DNA from 2 places in the Methylobacterium sp. WCS2018Hpa-22 genome. Region 1 is predicted to be linked to the other one. Evidence: riboswitches for the same ligand, from Rfam matches in the RefSeq annotation. Region 1 holds a riboswitch; the other holds the start of a gene.
What was found. Region 1 has a riboswitch for cobalamin ahead of RQI43_RS02345 (TonB-dependent siderophore receptor). Riboswitches for the same ligand answer to the same signal wherever they lie in the genome.
Positions count from the first base shown of each region.

Region 1 (8,833 bases):
GGGACGGAGCGACAGGTCGAGGCCATCGAGGGCTTGGCGTTCGCCGAAACGCTTGCCCGCCCCCCGGATCTCCAGGACGAAGTCGCCCGAATGGGTCGTGACCTCAGTCATCAGAACCGCACCGAGATCGTGCCGGTGAAGCGCCGGGGCGCGCCGGGATAGACCCGGAACACGCTGTTCGAACTCTCATAGTAAGTGGTGTCGAAGATGTTCTCGACGTTAAGGCCGAAGCGCATGTTCTCGTAGCGGTAATAGGCCAGCGCATCGACAGCGATGTAGGCCGGCAGAGAGAAGCCCGAGCCCGATGCGTCCCCGGCGCGTTCGCCAACCCCGCGCACGCCGCCGCCCAGGCCGAGGCCCTTCCAGGGGCCGGCCTGGACCTCGTGCACAGCGAGCAGGCTGCCCGAGTGGCGCGGGATGTTGATCAGCGGTGCGCCCACCGGCAGCACGTTATCCTTGGTCACCACTGCGTCGGCGTAGACGTAGCCCGCCAGGATCTTGATCTCGGGGGTGATCTGGCCTGCGGCCGTGAGTTCGAAGCCCTGGCTGCGCACGCCGCCCGCCGCCAGCGAGAAGCCGCTGTTGTTGGGGTCGGCCGTCAGCACGTTCTGCCGCTCGATGCGGAAGGCCGCCGCCGTCAGGCCGAGGGCGCCTCCGAACAGATCGAGCTTGGCACCCACCTCGTAGCCGATGCCAGTCTCGGGCTCGAACGGCTCCGCGCGGGCCACCGCGAAGGCATCGGGGCCGATATTGGGCCGGAAGCTGGTGCCGACATTGGTGTAGAGCGAAAGCTCAGGCAGGGGCTGGTAGACGAGCCCGGCACGCGGCGTGGCCGCCACCCGCGATTGCTCTGACTGGGTCGAGTTCGTTCGCTCGCGAAAAGATTGCTCGAAGAAATCGAACCGGGCCCCGAGGAGCGCCTTCCACTCGGGGCTGAGCGCGATCTGGTCCTGGACATAGAGGGCGGTGTTGGTGACTCGTTCCAAGTTGTTGCGCCGGATCGTGAGCGGCGGCAGGGCCTGGCCGTAGCGGGGATCGTAAATGTCGAGGCTGTAGGGGCTCTGGCGGAAGTTCGAGCGATCATAGACCACGCGGCTATCCGTGCTCTCCCGCTCGAAGCCGAGAAGCAGGGTATGACCGAGATCACCGGTGGCGAAGCGCCCCACCACCTCGGCCTGACCGATGGCGGTATCCCAGCGGTAATCGCGGAAGTTCCGGTCGCGCAGGACGGTGCGATTGTCCGCGGCGAGGCCACGGACCTCCGCCGATTCCCCGACCAGCGAGCCGGTGTTGAAGTGGGTGGCGAGGCGCATCTGCCAATCGGCGTTGAAGCGATGCTCGACCCGCACCTGCATCGTGTCCGAGCTCTGATACGTGCTCTGCCCCGGCTCGCCGAGGAAGCGGGAAATCGGCAGGAAGCCGAGTTGGCGGTTGATCGCAATCACACCCCGGTCGACCACGACGCGATTGCGCAGGAACTCGGTCTCGACGGTGATTTTCGTGTCCGGCGTGACCTGCCAGCTCACGACGGGAGCGACGAGGAGCCGGTCGCTGTCGACAAAATCGCGAAAGCTGTTCTGGCGTCCGCCCGCAAAGTTAAATCGGTAGAGCAGCGTGCCGTCCTCGTTGAGCGCGCCACCGGCATCGACCGTGTCGCGGAACTGCTCGAAAGAACCCCAGAGACCGCCCATCTCGACGAAGCGCTCAGCGGTCGGCTGTTTGGTGACGAAGTTGACGAGGCCACCTGGGTCACTGCGCCCAAACAGGCCGCCACCGGGGCCCTTGAGCACCTCGATGCGCTCGACGTTCTGGGTGTCAGGCGGCGGCGGCGAGCCTCGGTTGATCGGGAAGCCGTTACGGTAGAGTTCCGAGGTAGTCGTGCCACGGATGGCGTAGCTGAACACCGTCAGGCCGCCAAAATTGTTCTGCTGGGCGACGCCGGGCGTATAGTTGAAGACCCGGTCGACGCGGGTGGCGGCGAGATCTGTGATGACCTCGCGCGGCGCAACGGTGACGATCTGGGGCACGTCGCGCTGGGGCGTGTCGGTCTTCGTGCTGCTCACCGCCCGGTCGGCCCGGTAGCCCGGGGTCGGACCGATCAGGCCTATCCCCGGGGAGGGGCCAGCACCAGCGACCACTGGAGCGCTCCCGCCAGTAGCCTCCACGGAGAGTTCCTCCAGCGTGACGGCCTCCTGCGCCCGGGCCTCCAGTGCAGGCGCGCCCGCCGAAAGGATTGCGGCAAGCGCGTAGTGCGATCCTCGACGCCTCGACATCCGACGACGCTTGGCCGGAACGGGCAGGGTCAGGATCGCAACCTTCGAGGTCGCCAGGTTGGGACGAAGGGGCACCGGTGCGCTCAAGGTTGTCGAGCGACGGCCGAGCGGGTGCCCTCGCGGGACCGGCTGCGTCAGTAGCCAAGCCCGCTCATGCGCTCCGCCGGGACACCCCGCCCGAGAGACGTATCGTTGTGCAAGGCAGGTCTCCTGGCTCGCGGGTCGTCGCCCTCGCCTCGGCCTTCCCAGTACGTCGCACCAGTGACCATGGACGGTGAGGGCTCACCGCTAACAGTTGCGGGGGCAGCTTCGGAAGCGCTCCTGCGAGCACCCCGAATTCCCTCTTAGCCCGCGAGCCGACGACCCGCAGGAACCTTGACGGTCAGACATTCGCCGGGCGCCGCCGCATAGTCAATCGAGGGGGCGTCATTTTCTCGCAACATTGTAACATTGCATCAGTCTGGTCCCGGACCGTTGTCCGTCGCCAGATGGATTGGGACAGTCCGCTCTTTTCAGGTGCGGAGGCTCTGATCCATCGGGGGTGAAAGGTTATGCAGCCTGCGCCTAGTGGCGCAATCGGCCGATGCTCGATGGCCTCCACGATAAGCGCTTATGGACGTCTTCTGGTCGAAAGCAGTCGGACCGCATTCCACCCAACCCGGTCGTAGAGCGGGCTGGCAGGTGTCAACCTAACTCGGCCGCTCATTCCGTTGTCTTTGTTACCTGTAAGCGTGTTTCGGACGGCTCTATGACGCGCGTGCCGCGACGCAAGCTCTGCGGCGTTTGACCGAACATGCGCAGGAAAGCCCGCCGCAACCGATTGCGATCGGTAAAGCCGGTGTCACGGGCAACGACATCCAACGCATGGCGTCCGTCTTCGAGCATACGTTGCGCGGCCTCTAGGCGAAGGCGCTCTACGGCCTTGGCCGGGGACTGTCCGGTCTCCTCGCGAAAGATCCGGCTGAATTGGCGGGGACTTACACTCGCGGCGTCAGCGAGCTCCTCGACAGTCAGCGGATTGGCCAGATGCTCTCGGGCGTATACGAGCGCGCGGCGGACGCGGTCGGAGCGGGGCTGCAGTTCTAAGAGCGCGGAGAACTGGGACTGGCCGCCCGGGCGGCGGTGGTAGACGACGAGCTTGCGCGCCACCATCCGCGACAGGTCCGCGCCGTGATCGTCTTCGATCAGGGCGAGGGTCAGGTCGATGGCCGCGCTCATCCCGGCGGATGTCCAGATGTGTCCATCGGAGACGAAGATGCGGTCGTCGTCGACGCGGACGCGAGGAAACCGAGCCTGCAAGTCCCGGGCATGGGCCCAGTGCGTGGTCGCGGTACGGCCGTCGAGCAATCCCGCCTCGGCCAGGGCGAATGCCCCCGTGCATAGTCCTGCGACGCGTCGGGACGTCTGGCCCGCCTCAGCGATATAGCTGCGCAGGGCAAGCGTGAGGGGGCGGGGAAGCAGCTCGCCGACGACCATCAAGGTGTCCGGCACGAGGGTGAGCGGAACTGTCTCGATCCGGATGCCCAGCGACGACCGGATCGTTCCACCCTGCTCAGACATAACTGTCAGGCGGTAGGCTTCGTATCCGAGTTCCACGTTGGTGAACTCGAAGGCCGATAGCGCGGCCAGTCCCATAACTTGGAACCCGTCCTCAAGAATGAAGCCGACCTCTGGCATCGAAACCACCACCGCTCATGTCCTGAATTGACGCTTTTACGTCATTTCAGACATCGCCGTCCAGCCGTAGTGTCGTGCCGTCGCAAACAGCCAGCGGCGCATGTCGAAGGACCACGACCATGAGTAACAAGCTGGGAACCGTGCTCATCACCGGGGCCTCCTCAGGCATTGGTGCAGTCTACGCCGACCGCTTCGCTGCGCGCGGCCACAATCTCATCCTAGTGGCACGCAACAGGGCGAGGCTCGATGCCGTCGCCGAGACACTGTCGGGTCGCCATGGCATTACGGTCCGAGTCGTCGCGGCCGATCTGGCGGGCGCTGAGGGGCTCCGCGAAGTCGAAGCGATCCTGAAGACCGAGGCCAGCATCACCCATCTGGTCAACAATGCCGGCTTCGGCAGCGCCGCGCCCTTGGCGTCCGCCTCGGTGGACGACATGGAGCAGATGATCGCGATCAACGTCACTGCCCCGACGCGCCTGACTTACGCGGCCGTCCCACGTTTCACAGCGCGCGGCAACGGCACGATCATCAACATCGCCTCGATCGTCGCCATTGGCCCGGAGGCACTCAACGGCGTTTATGGCGGCACGAAGTCCTTCGTCCTCGCCTTCAGTCAATCACTGCGCAAGGAACTCGCCGGCACCGGGGTGGCCGTACAAGTCGTCCTGCCGGGGGCGACCGGCACAGAGTTCTGGGACATCGCCGGGCTGCCGTCCAGCAATCTTCCCGAGGGGTGGGTCATGTCCGCCGCCGATCTCGTGGACGCGGCTCTAGTCGGCCTCGACCGGGGCGAATTCGCCACTATTCCGTCGCTGATGGAGGGGGCCGAATGGGAGGCCTGGGAGGCCGCTCGCCAAGCGATGCTGCCACACCTGTCGAGCGCCGTGGCGGCCGACCGGTATCGGGCCGGTTGAAACGATTCACGCCGAGTCGCCGGCCCGGACATCGCGGTTCCGAGCGCAGCGGGTTCGCATCGGCCCGCAAACACGTGCCTGCCGAGAACTTCGTTGTAAAGCCGGTCTCTGTCGCGAACCAGGGACTGCCTCTGCGAAATCTGCTAATTTCGCCGAATACTTGCATAAAATCCGACGCAGGGAGAAGGCCGTGCTGACCATCGGCGTTCTAGCGATCCCGGAGCTGAAGCTGATGTCGCTCTCGGCCATGGCGGTGTTCCAGGTCGCGAACAACGTGGCCGGCGAACCCGTCTACGACCTGCACCTTATCTCTGAAGCGGGCGGTCCTGTTCAGACGAATGCGGGCTTTACCGTGTTGACCGAGCCGCCCGGCGAGACGGCGTTCGACACGCTCATTGTCGGAGCCTCCACGGGCGCGGGGGCGGGCTCGCCGGTCCTCCTTGCGTTCGTGCGCCGGGTCGCCGGGCAGGCGCGGCGAGTCGCATCCTTCTGCCGGGGCAGCTTCGTGCTGGCGGAGGCGGGCCTTCTCGCGGGCCGTCGGGTCACGGCCCATTGGCGCGACAACGCGGAACTGGCGGCGCGCTTTCCCGACCTGCAGGTGGAAACCGACCAGCTCTACGTTCGGGACGGGGCGATCTGGACTTCGGCCGGCATGACGGCCTCCATCGACATGGCCCTGGCGCTGGTCGAAGACGACCTCGGGCCGGGGGCGGCCCGCGAGGTCGCCCGCCGGTTGCTCCTCGATCGCCGCCGCTCCGGCGGTCAGCCGCAGGCCTCCAACCTCCTGGACTTGGAGCCGAAATCCGATCGGATCCAGCGGGCCTTCGCGTTCGCGCGCGGCCATCTGCGGGAACCGCTCAGCGTGGCCCGCCTCGCCGATGCCGCCCACCTCTCGCCCCGGCAGTTCAACCGGGCGGTCCAGGCGGAGTTCAGCCTGTCGCCGGCCAAGGTGATCGAGCGCCTGCGTGCCGATGCCGCCCGCGTGCTGCTGGTGCGGAGCCGGCACTCTCTCGATGTAGTCGCCATGGAAACTGGATTCGCCGACAGGGAGCGGATGCGCCGCGCATTCCTGCGGATCTACGGGCTGACCCCACAGGAGATCCGGCAGGGACTGTTGCGAGACAGGCACGCCGCGTGAAGCAGTTGCATGTCCGAAAACGCTGCGTTTATGACGTTTGCGACTGCATCGGCCAGACTTATCCATAATGCAGTGCGGGGCAAACCTTTCGGAGTAACGCGGCCATGGTGAATCTGACGGTCAATGGCCGGCCATATGCTGTCGAGGCCGAACCCGACACGCCGCTCCTTTTCGTCCTGCGCGACAGCCTTGGGCTGAGCGGCACCAAGTATGGCTGCGGCATCGGACAGTGCGGCGCCTGTACGGTCCTCCTCGACGGACAAGCGACGCGCTCCTGTCAGATCCCCCTGGAGAGCGTTGGGACGCAGAGCGTCACCACCATTGAGGCAATCGAGCGGGATCCAGTGGGCGCCAGAGTCGTCGCGGCCTGGATCGGCATCGAGGTGCCGCAATGCGGCTACTGCCAGTCCGGCCAGGTCATGGCGGCGACCGGCCTTCTGAAGGGAACACCGAAGCCGACTGACGACGACATCGCCTCGGCGATGACCAATCTCTGCCGCTGCGGCACCTACAACGCTATTGCCGCCGCCGTGCGGCAGGCCGCGGCTTGAGGGGAGACGGTATCATGAACGACCTCACGCCCTCCTCGCCGACCGCCGGCCGCGAGCCCATCCGCAACCTGTCGCGGCGAAACTTCCTCGGTGCCGCCACCGGCGCCCTTGTGCTCGGCGTCAACCTTGGTTCCAACTCAGTCGGCGCCGGGGAGCGACCCGAGGGCGCGGCCGCCATAGCGCCCAAGCCCGGCACGCGGGTCGCGGCCTTCCTGGAGATGCGGTCCGACGGCACGGTGCGCCTGCTGAGCCCGTTTGTGGAGGGAGGCCAGGGCATCAATACCGGCCTTGCTCAGACCATCGGAGAGGAGTTCGACCTCGACCCGGCGCGCTTTGCCGTCGAATGCGCGCCGCCCGGCCCCGATTACGCCGTCGTCAACGGCCTGCGCATGACGGGGGGCAGCTTCTCGACCCGTTCCAGCTATGCGGCTATGCGGCGCCTGGGCGCCACGGCCCGCGAAATGATGCTGCGCTCCGCCGCGGCCAAGCTCGGCGTCCCGCAGGGTCAGCTCACCACCGATGATGGCCGGGTGATCCACGCCGCCTCCGGCCGGTCGCTCGGCTACGGCGAACTCGCCTCCGACGCGCTCGTCCTCCAGCCACGGGACGACGTGCCGCTGAAGGACCCCAAGAGCTTTCGATGGATCGGAAAGCCGGTCGCGCGGCTCGACATGCGGGACAAATCCACCGGCCGGGCGGTCTACGCGATCGACATTCGCCTCGACGGGATGCTCCACGCGGCGATCCAGCACGCTCCGCATCTCGGCACGGAGCCCGAGACCATTGCCAACGAGGTGGACATCCGTGCGATGGCTGGGGTTGACTCGGTGCATCTCCTGCCCGGCGCGGTGGCGGTCGTGGCGGATTCCTGGTGGCGGGCGCGTAAGGGCGCGGAGGCACTGCAAGTAACCTGGACGAGCCCTGCTCAGGACGGGATCGCCACGGTCTCTAAATCCTTCTCGTCGGCTGCGATGCTCGCAGCCCTGAAATCCACGACGGAGCCCGGCATCGCCGCCGAGCAGGAGGGCGACGTCGCGAGCGCCTTCGCAACGGCGGCGAAGGTCATCGAGGCGGAATACGATGCGCCCTACCTCGCGCATGCCCAGCTTGAGCCCCCCTCGGCCATCGCCCGGTTCGAGGCGGATGGTAGTCTCGACCTCTGGCTGCCCAATCAGATGCCGGAACTGTTCCAACAGGTGGCGGCCGGCACCGCGGGAGTTCAGCCGGCGCAGGTACGCATCCATTCGCCAATGCTCGGCGGCTTCTTCGGACGCCACTTCTACTACGGACCCGCCAACCCGTTCCCACAGGCAATCCTCCTCGCGAAGGCGACCGGACGACCGGTCCGGGTGCTGTGGTCGCGCGAGGAGGAGTTCGGCATGGATGCGGTGCGTCCCTTGAGCTTCGCCCGATTCCGTGCAGCTCTCGGGAGCGACGGAATGCCAGTCGCCATGCAGACGACGGCAGTGGGCGAAGGCCCCATCGGGCGCTGGTTTGGTGCTCTGTTTAAGTCGCCGGTGGATTCGTCTGTCGTGGAAGGTCTCGACAAGAAACCCTACGCCATCCCAAACCGGCGCCTCGATTACGTGAAGGTGCCGCACCCTGTCACGATCGCCTTCTGGCGCTCTGTCGGACATTCGATGAACGACTTCTTCTACGAGAGCTTCCTTGACGAGATCGCGGCCGCCGGAGCCAAGGACCCGTTTGCGCTCCGCATGGCGCTTCTGAAGGACAGTCCGCGCCACCGAACCCTGCTTCGGGCCGTCGCCGATTTGGCCGGTGGCTGGAAAGGCGGGACGTTCCAGGCAGCCGATGGCACGCGTCGGGCGCGCGGCGTCTCCATGGCCTCGCCCTTCGGTTCCGAGACGGCGACCATTGCCGAAGTCTCGCTGAAGGACGGCGAGGCGCGGGTGCATGACCTCTGGATCGCCATAGATCCGGGCAGTGTGGTCAACCCCGCGATCGTCAAGCGGCAGGTGGAGGGCGCAGCCGCCCTCGGGCTCTCTTCAACGCTCCTGGAGCAGGTCGTCTACGAGGACGGGCAGCGTCAGGCGCGCAACTTCGATGCCTATCCTATCCTCGACCGCGAGCGCATGCCGCGCGTGCACGTCGCCATCGTTGAGAGCGGGGCGCCGATGGGGGGAATTGGTGAACCGGGGCTGCCTGGCGTACCCCCGGCCGTGGTCAACGCCGTTGCGACGCTGACGGGGCAGCGCATCCGCAGCCTGCCACTCGCAAAGACCCAGCTGTCCGGTGCCTGATCCCGATTGCCTCGCTTCG
Region 1 is NZ_JAVTJA010000001.1:491,847-500,679, reverse strand. It holds gene RQI43_RS02350 (ABC transporter ATP-binding protein) at 1-111, opposite strand, end outside; gene RQI43_RS02345 (TonB-dependent siderophore receptor) at 111-2,273, opposite strand; cobalamin riboswitch at 2,456-2,666, opposite strand; gene RQI43_RS02340 (GlxA family transcriptional regulator) at 2,976-3,950, opposite strand; gene RQI43_RS02335 (SDR family oxidoreductase) at 4,070-4,864, shown strand; gene RQI43_RS02330 (GlxA family transcriptional regulator) at 5,055-6,002, shown strand; gene RQI43_RS02325 ((2Fe-2S)-binding protein) at 6,107-6,553, shown strand; gene RQI43_RS02320 (xanthine dehydrogenase family protein molybdopterin-binding subunit) at 6,568-8,814, shown strand.

Region 2 (8,833 bases), on a different contig from region 1:
CGGCGACGGCGTCTCGGGCTACTTCCTCATGGCTCGTGCCTTGCGCGGGAGCCCGATCGGTCGAGCCTATGTTGGGGAACTGCTAGCGCGCCAAGGCGAACAGTCGGTCGCAATCGACATGCGCCTCGACATGTCGCGCGAGGGCATCGAGGACACGCTCGACTTCGCCTTCGTAGGAATGACCGTCGGAGGCCGCTCCCAGGCGCGCGAGCCAGGCGGCCCGCTGCCGGTCGTCGGCGAAGAGGCCGTGAACGTAGGTGCCGCAGACCCGCCCGTCGCCAGAGACCGCACCGTCCACCCGTCCGTCGGCGAAGCGTAGCAGCGGTGTCACCGTGTCCGCACCGGCCGTGTCGCCCACATGCATCTCGTAGCCGCTGAACGGCAGGTCGTCGGAGAGGCTCCGCCCGCTCACCGCCTCGAGGCGCTTCAGCGGCGTCATCACCGTCTCGACGTCGAGCAGGCCGAGCCCGGCGACGCTGCGCGGCTCGCCCTCGATCCCGTGCGGATCGCTCAACGTCCGGCCCAGCATCTGGTAGCCGCCGCAGAGGCCGAGCACATGGCCGCCCCGGCGCAGATGCGCGCGGATGTCGATGTCCCATCCCTCGCGACGGAGGGCGTCGAGATCGTCGATCGTGGTCTTCGAGCCCGGCAGCAGGACGAGGGCGACGTCGCCCGGAATCGCCTCGCCGGGCCGGACCAGCACGACCTCCACCTCCGGCTCCGCCCGTAGCGGATCGAGGTCGTCGAAATTGGCGATGCGAGGGAGAACCGGCACCGCGACGCGAATGCGCGTCCGGCCGGAGGAGGCGGAACCGGCGAGCCCCAGCGCATCCTCGGCGGGCAGGCGCGCGGCTTCAGGGAAATGCGGCACGAGGCCGAGGGCGGGCCAGCCGGTCGCCGTGGCGACGATCTCCATGCCGTCAGCGAACAGGCTCGGGTCGCCGCGAAACCGGTTGACGAGGAAGCCCACGATCATCGCCGCATCCTCGGGCGCGATCACCGCCTTGGTGCCGACGAGGCTGGCGATGACGCCGCCCCGGTCGATGTCGCCGAGCAGGATCACGGGCGTGTCGGTGGCCCGCGCAAAGCCCATATTAGCGATGTCGCCCCGTCGCAGGTTGACCTCGGAGGCCGAGCCGGCGCCCTCCACGATGACGAGGTCGGCCTGGCCCTTCAGATGATCAAAACTTTCGAGCACGGAGGCCAGGAGACGCGGCTTCCAGGCCTGGTAATCTCGCGCCTTCGCGGTGCCGACCATCCGGCCCTGCACCACCACCTGCGAGCCGGTCTCGCTCTGGGGCTTCAGCAGGACCGGGTTCATGTGGATGGAGGGCGCCACCCCGCAGGCCCGCGCCTGCAGCGCCTGGGCCCGGCCGATCTCGCCGCCATCGGCGGTAACGGCCGCGTTGTTGGACATGTTCTGCGGCTTGAACGGCCGCACGGCGAGGCCGCGCCGCGTGAAGGCGCGGCACAGGCCGGCCACGATCAGCGACTTACCGACATCCGAGCCGGTGCCCTGGATCATGAAGGCGCGGGCGGTCATGCGATCGGGTCTCGTCCGGTGTGCCGAGGGGTGTCGGCGAGCCCTAGCACGACCGCGTCAGGGCCGCGACGGCGGGCCGGCGACGCAGGCGGTATCGAGAGGCCGCGCGGCCCGGCGGAAATCGAGGATGGCGGAGGCGTAGGTCTCGACGACCTCCGAGAACGGCACCCGCTCGGCCGTGAACAGGACGGCCCGATGGCTGAACAGCCGGTCCGGAATCGCGAGCGGCGCGCAGGCGGGATCGGGCGGGGCCGCTTGGTCCCAACCGGGCGGCAGAGGCTGCCAGAGACGGTCCGCCCCGATGGTCTGGCGGGTGGTGCCCAGCGCCTGGACCGCCCTGCCAAAGGGTGTATCGGTCGTCTCCAGCAGGCGGTTCATCTCCGGGTTCAGTCGCTCCGGCACGTACCAATTGTCGGCCTCCGACAGAACGTGATTCCCGCAGGCGAGCCGGACCCGGCGATATTTCAGGACGGTTTCGGGTCCGGCGGCGAGGCGGCGGCGCGTCTCTTCCGAGGCGGGCTTGTCCACATCGCGCAGGAGGGTCGCCGTGAGCCGCGGGTCCGTCGCCATGCCGTGCTCGAAGCACCAGCCTTCGAGGGTCGCGGTGGCGCTGCGGCTCGCCAGGAGCCGCGCATTGAGCCCCTCCATCACCGCCAGCGCCTCGACGCGGGCGAGATAGGTGTCCGGCCAGGATGTGATGGACTCCGCGGAGGCCGCACCGGCACCGGACAGAAGAAGCGTGAGCGGAACGAGGCAGCGTCGGAAGCCGCGACGGAACACAACCCAAGGGAGATTCCGCGATACCCTATACACGTTGATGAAGCCGTGCATAAGTTGCGGGACCGAAGCCCGCGACGCTAGGCGATCTCTCGTGGAGCTCATCTTTCCCATCGAGTTCCTCGTCAGCGGCACACCGGTCTCGTTCCAATCGGCCCGATCGAGTTCCAAATCGCAATGGAAGCAGAAGGTCCGAGCGGCAAGCGACGGCTCCTTGCCCGAGAATCACTTCGCCTGCGAGGGTAAACTCGCCGTGACGCTGTTCTACTTCCCCGTCGGCTCCGTGCAGGGCGATGTGGACAATATCGTCAAACTGGTTCTCGATGCCCTCAACCAGCACATCTACATGGATGATTCTCAGATCGAACGGGTGGTCATCCAGAAGTTCGAACCGCAGCGGGTGTTTTCGTTCACGCAGCCGAGCCCCGTCCTGGCGGCGGCCCTGTCGGCACAGAAGCCGATTCTATACGTAAGGCTCTCGGACGATCCATTCGAGGAACTGGCATGAGCGGCATGGAACCAGAACGGCCGGTCCTCGACCTCATCATCCCGACACTCATGGATGCCGGCTACGAGGTCTATACTCACCCTTCCCGCCAGCTTCTGCCATCCTTCATGGGCGACTACGTTCCCGACGCGATTGCGCTCGGAAAACCCAAGAATCTCGCGATCGAGATCGTGCGGGATGGCTCGCGATCGGGAAGCCAGGAAAGAGTCGCTGACCGGTTCCTCGGTGTCGCCGATTGGGAACTTCGGATCTACTACGCTCGCTCCGGCGGCGGCGTACCCGCCATCGACGGCGTGACGCCCGACATCATTGACCGCACGATCGCGAAGGTCGAGGCTCTCATCGCAGCCGGCCAGATGGAGGCCGCTCTGCTGCTTGGCTGGTCGACCTTCGAAGCCATCGGGCGGGCCTTGATTCCGGACCGCCTGTCGCGATCTCAATCGTCCGCACGGCTGATCGAACAGCTCGCGGGCGAAGGCATCGTAACGCCCGACGAGGCGGATCGGCTTCGCCCCATGGCGAGCCTGCGCAACGCCGTCGCCCACGGGGCCCTGCAGCGAGACCTTGATCCCGCCGCCCTGGAGGATTTCGTCGCTACGCTGAAGCTCGTCCTCCACGAGAATCAGCCGGTCGGCGGCGTGGCCTGACCGCGCCCAGCAGTCAGAACTCGATCCCCTCCTGCGCCTTCACGCCGGCCGAGAAATGGTGCTTCACGCTGCCCATCTCGGTGACGAGGTCGGCGGCCTGGATGAGGGCCGGCTTGGCGTTGCGGCCGGTGACGATGACGTGGAGGTCGGGCCGGCGCGCCCGGAAAGCCGCCACCACGGCGTCGATGGGCAGATAATCGTAGCGCAGGGCGATGTTGAGTTCGTCGAGGAGGACGAGGCGGATGGTCGGGTCGGCCATCAGCTCCTCGGCCTTGGCCCAGGCATGCTCGGCCGCCGCGATGTCGCGGGCCTTGTCCTGCGTCTCCCAGGTGAAGCCCTCGCCGAGCGTATGCCATTCGATCCGGTCGCCGAAAGCCTTCAGCGCGTGCTTCTCGCCCGTATCCCACCCCCCCTTGATGAACTGGACCACGCCAACCCGCCAGCCATGGCCGAGCGCCCGCAGGACGAGGCCGAGCCCGGCCGTGGTCTTGCCCTTGCCAGGGCCGGTATTGACGATGAGCAGGCCCTTCTCGATCGTCTTGGCCGCGACCTCGGCGTCCTGGACGGCCTTGCGCTTCTCCATCTTCTCACGGTGCCGTTCGGCCTCCGGGTCGCTCGTGTCTGAAACGCTCATGCGCTCGCTCCGGGTTGGGGTTTCACGATCATCGGCAGTCCCGCCACCATGAACACCACATGGTCGGCCCGCGCGGCGAGGCGCTGGTGCAGGCGCCCGGCCGCGTCGCGGAAGCGGCGGGCGAGCGCGTTGTCCGGTACGATGCCGAGACCGACCTCGTTGCCAACGAGTACCACTGGCCCCGGCGCGCGACCGCAGGCCTCGATCAGCGCGGCGCTCGCCGCCTCGATATCGGCCTCGGACAGGATCAGGTTGGTAAGCCATAGGGTCAGGCAATCGACCAGCACCGGCCCGTTCGCCGCGGCGACGGCCTCGGCCAGATCGATCGGCACGTCCCGGGTGATCCAATCCGCCGAGCGGCGCGACCGGTGAAGGGCGACGCGCTCCCGCATCTCGTCGTCCCAGGCCTGCGCGGTGGCGAGGTAGAGCCACGGCGCCGGGTGGGCTTCCACGAGGCGCTCCGCGTGCAGACTCTTGCCCGAGCGCGCGCCGCCGAGGACCAGTGTCATTCTTGGAGAAGGCTGCCGCATGGCTCCCTTTAGCGCGAAACCGCCCTGCCCCGTCAAAGCCGGTAAAACGCTTTGGCAGCGCGTTGTCAGCGGTCGCGCGAGCGCGTAGAAGCGAAGTTCGGACGGTGCCCCGGCGACGGGGTGAAAAGGGAATGCGGTGAGGGCTCGCGCCTGAAACCGCAGCTGCCCCCGCAACTGTGAGCGGAGACGGGCCTGCCATCGGCCACCGGAGCGATCCGGGAAGGCGGCAGGACCGGATGACCCGCGAGCCAGGAGACCTGCCTTCCGAAGGGGACATTGTCCTCCCGCTCTATCCTCGAACGCCGCCGGCGGGGCGGCCGGAGACCTGACACGATGACCACGAACACCCTCGCCCTCACCGGCACCCGCAGCAACGAGCGTCTCGGCGCAGTGCTCATGGCCGCTTTCCTCGGCCTCGGGCTCGTCTTCATGGCCGGCTTCGCCCCGGCGATGGCGCTGCACAACGCGGCCCACGATTTCCGGCACGCCCAGAATTTCCCCTGCCACTGACCGCCTAGCGCTCAGCCAGGACCTGATTTCATGATGATCCGACTCGTGTCGGCGGCCCTGGTCGCCGGCTTCCTGGCGGCTGTCGTCGCCACGGGCTTGCAGCTTGCCCTCACCTCGCCGCTGATCATCGCGGCCGAGCGTTACGAGAGCGGCGAAGCCACGGCGCCAGCCGCGCAATGGATGCCGCGCGGCGTCTCCCCGGCCTCCCTCATCGTGCCCGTCCATTCGGGCCACGACCATGGCGGCAAGGACCATGGCGGCAAGACGGACGGTGTCGAAGGCGGCGAGGTCGCTCCGGCCTGGCAGCCCGGCCCCGGCCTTCCCCGGATGGTCTTCACCGCCCTCGCGACCCTGGTCGGCGGCGTCGGCTACGCCCTGTTGCTGGGCGCGGCTCTCATTGCCTGTGGGCGCGAGCCGAGCCCGGAAACCGGCCTGCGATTCGCCATCGCGGGGTTCCTCGCCGTGGCCCTCGCCCCGGCCCTCGGTCTGCCGCCTGAACTGCCCGGCATGGAGGCGGCGCCGCTCGCCGAACGCCAGTTCTGGTGGATCATGACCGCGGCCGCCACCGCCATGGGGCTCTACCTCATCGCGATCCGCCGCTCCTCCATCGCCATCGCTGGAGGGCTCGTGCTTCTCGTCGCGCCGCATCTGGCAGGCGCTCCGGAGACGAGCCACACTGCCTCCGCCCTGCCCCCGGGCTACGCGGCCCAATTCGCCGCTCGGTCGCTCGGCATCGCCTTCGTGTTCTGGGCGGTGATCGGCCTCGCCTTCGGCTGGGCCTGGAACAGCGTCGGGCGCAAGAGCCCGACGACGTCGCATGCCTGACGAGGACATCCAGGCCGGCAGACCGGTCGTACTCTATGTCTGCGCCACCTGCCGCACGGCCGGCGACACATCCGAGCCCCGTGCCGGGGCCCGCCTCGTCTCGGCGCTGCGCGATGCGGTGACGGAAGCCGCCATCGAGGGCATCGCGGTCGAGAGCGTGGAGTGCCTGTCGGTCTGCAAGCGCCCCTGCACGGTCGCCGTGGCGTCGGAGGGCCGCTGGACCTACGTCTACGGCGATCTCGACCCGGTCGAATCCGCCAGAACCATCCTCGCGGGCATCGGCCTGTACGCGGAGACGCCCGACGGCATCGTGCCCTGGAAGGCGCGGCCGGAGGCGTTCCGCAAAGGCGTCGTCGCCCGCATTCCCCCGTTTCCTCCGCCCCGCGCGGACAGAATTCCGGACGCCGCCGAATGAGCATCGTCGAGAAGATCCCCTGCACCATCGTCACCGGCTTCCTCGGAGCCGGGAAGACGACCCTCGTCCGTCACCTCGTGGAGAATGCCGGCGGTCGTCGGCTCGCCATCATCGTCAACGAGTTCGGCGATATCGGCTTCGACGGATCGTTCCTGGCCGCCTGCGGCATCGAGGGTTGCCAGGACGAGGACATCGTGGAGCTGGCCAATGGCTGCATCTGCTGCACCGTGGCGGACGATTTCGTGCCCGCCCTGAACAAGCTCCTCGACCGCGCCGACCCGCCGGAGCACATCCTCATCGAGACGTCCGGCCTCGCTCTGCCGAAGCCCCTGGTCCAGGCCTTCCACTGGCCGGCGATCCGCTCGCGGGTGACCGTGGACGGGGTGATCGCGGTGATCGACGGCCCGGCCGTCGCTGCCGGCTTCTTCGCCGACGATCCGGCAGCCCTCGCCGCCCAGCGGGCCGACGATGCCAGCGTCGATCACGACAACCCGCTGGAAGAGGTGTTCGAGGACCAGCTCCTCTGCGCCGACCTCGTGGTGATGAACAAGGCCGACCTCCTCGACGACGCCGGCAAGGCCAAGGTCCGCGCCGAGGTGGAGCGCCAGCTGCCGCGCGCGGTGAAGATGGTCGAGGCCGAGCATGGCCGCCTCGATCCGCGCGTGATCCTCGGTCTCGGCGCCGCCGCCGAGGACGATCTCGACGCCCGCCCCTCCCATCACGGCGAGGGCGAGGACCACGATCACGACGATTTCGACTCCGTGGCCATTGCCGTGCCTGCCACGGCGAGCGCCGAGGATCTGGCCTCCCGCGTCGCCCGCGCCGCCGAGACCAGCGGCGTCCTGCGGATCAAGGGCTTCGCCGAGGTCACCGGCAAGCCGATGCGCCTCGTGGTCCAGGGCGTCGGTGCCCGTATCGCCCATCATTACGACCGCCCCTGGCGGGCGAGCGAGAACCGCGACGGCCGGCTCGTGGTCATCGGGCTGAAGGGTTTCGACCAGGGGGCGGTGGCAGCCGCCCTGGCGGGGTGAGCGCGTTGACCGCCCGACGGATCCTGGCTCACGGGTGCCGCGGCCTCGTGGCCGCGTCCGGCCTGGCGGCTCTCGCGGCGATCGGTGGCTGCTCGGATTCACGCCCACCCAAACCGGAGTTTCAGGCCTCGGACAGCCGGGCGATGGCACGCCTCGCTCCGGTGGCCCGCCCACTGGCCCAGACGAGCGATGCGAAGCTCGCCTATACCCACGACCTGACCATCGGGTTACCGCCCCAGCGGGTGAACGCGCATTTCGAGGCGGCGCGCGACCGCTGCCTGAACGAGGCAGCCCTGAAATGCGTTCTCGTCGCTGCGTCCGTCGACGATGGCCGCAGGCCTGCGGGCCGTCCGCAGGCGCAGGTTCAGGTCCGACTGCCGCATGAGTCCGTCGCGCCCTTCATGGCCTTCGTCACGGCGCCCCTCCCCGGCGAGGCGACGGGTGACGTCGTGCTCCGGAGCCAGTCGACGCGTGCCGACGACCTGACGGACGCCATCGAGGATGGCGGCCGGCGCTTGGCCCAGCTCACCGCCTATCGCGCCCGGCTCGACGCGATCGCTGCACGGCCCGACCCGCGCGTGGAGGATTTGATCCGCATCGCGCAGGAATTGGCGCAGGTTCAGTCGCAGATCGAGGAAGCCGATGCCAAGCAGCGCGGCCTGAACCAGCGCGTCGACACGGAGCTCGTCTCCATCGCCCTACGCTCCGACGAGGCGAGGGCCGGGCCTCTCGCCCCCGTGGAGGAAGCCTGGGCCCAGGCAGGCCAGACCTTCGGCGAGAGCGCCGGATCGGCCTTGCGTTTCGTCGTCGCCGGCCTGCCATGGTTACCGCTGGTGCTGATCGGCGTGCTTCTCCTTCGGGCGCTGTGGCGCCGGCGCGGTCGCCAAAGCGCCGTGACCGAGCGGACGTCCTCCAGGGCACAGCCATGACGGCGCGCCGCCCATGCATCTGATCCGAATCGACACGGTCTCCCTCGACGAAGGCGAAGCCGCCATCGATCTGGGCCAGGCGCCCGGCGACATCGTGTTCCTGTCCTTCACCGATTCCGACCTCTCCGGCATGGCCGGCGCGCATGCGGCCGAGCGGGAGGCGGCGGCACGGGACCCGTCGGCAGTCGACGTCCCGACGCTCCGCCTCGCCAAACTGGCGCGGCTGCGCCATCCGATGTCCGTCGATCTCTACGTAGACAACGTGATCGCGCGGTCGAAATTCGTGGTCATCCGCTGCCTCGGTGGCCTCGATTACTGGCGCTACGGCGTCGAGCGCGCCGCCGCTGCGGCTCGCGCGAACGGCGTGAAGCTCGCCGTGATTCCGGGCTGCGACAAGCCCGATCCCCGCCTCACCGCCTTCTCGACGGTGGCTCCCGAACTGGTGGAGACACTCGAGGGCTATTGCCGCGCGGGCGGGTCCGAC
Region 2 is NZ_JAVTJA010000002.1:214,571-223,403, forward strand. It holds gene RQI43_RS03475 (cobyric acid synthase) at 83-1,543, opposite strand; gene RQI43_RS03480 (hypothetical protein) at 1,601-2,323, opposite strand; gene RQI43_RS03485 (RusA family crossover junction endodeoxyribonuclease) at 2,415-2,828, shown strand; gene RQI43_RS03490 (hypothetical protein) at 2,825-3,475, shown strand; gene cobO (cob(I)yrinic acid a,c-diamide adenosyltransferase) at 3,489-4,109, opposite strand; gene cobU (bifunctional adenosylcobinamide kinase/adenosylcobinamide-phosphate guanylyltransferase) at 4,106-4,618, opposite strand; cobalamin riboswitch at 4,725-4,919, shown strand; gene RQI43_RS03505 (CbtB-domain containing protein) at 4,973-5,149, shown strand; gene RQI43_RS03510 (CbtA family protein) at 5,180-5,974, shown strand; gene RQI43_RS03515 (DUF1636 domain-containing protein) at 5,967-6,389, shown strand; gene cobW (cobalamin biosynthesis protein CobW) at 6,386-7,420, shown strand; gene RQI43_RS03525 (DUF4349 domain-containing protein) at 7,417-8,349, shown strand; gene cobN (cobaltochelatase subunit CobN) at 8,363-8,833, shown strand, end outside.
Region 2: another riboswitch for cobalamin. It lies ahead of RQI43_RS03505 (CbtB-domain containing protein); the one in region 1 lies ahead of RQI43_RS02345 (TonB-dependent siderophore receptor).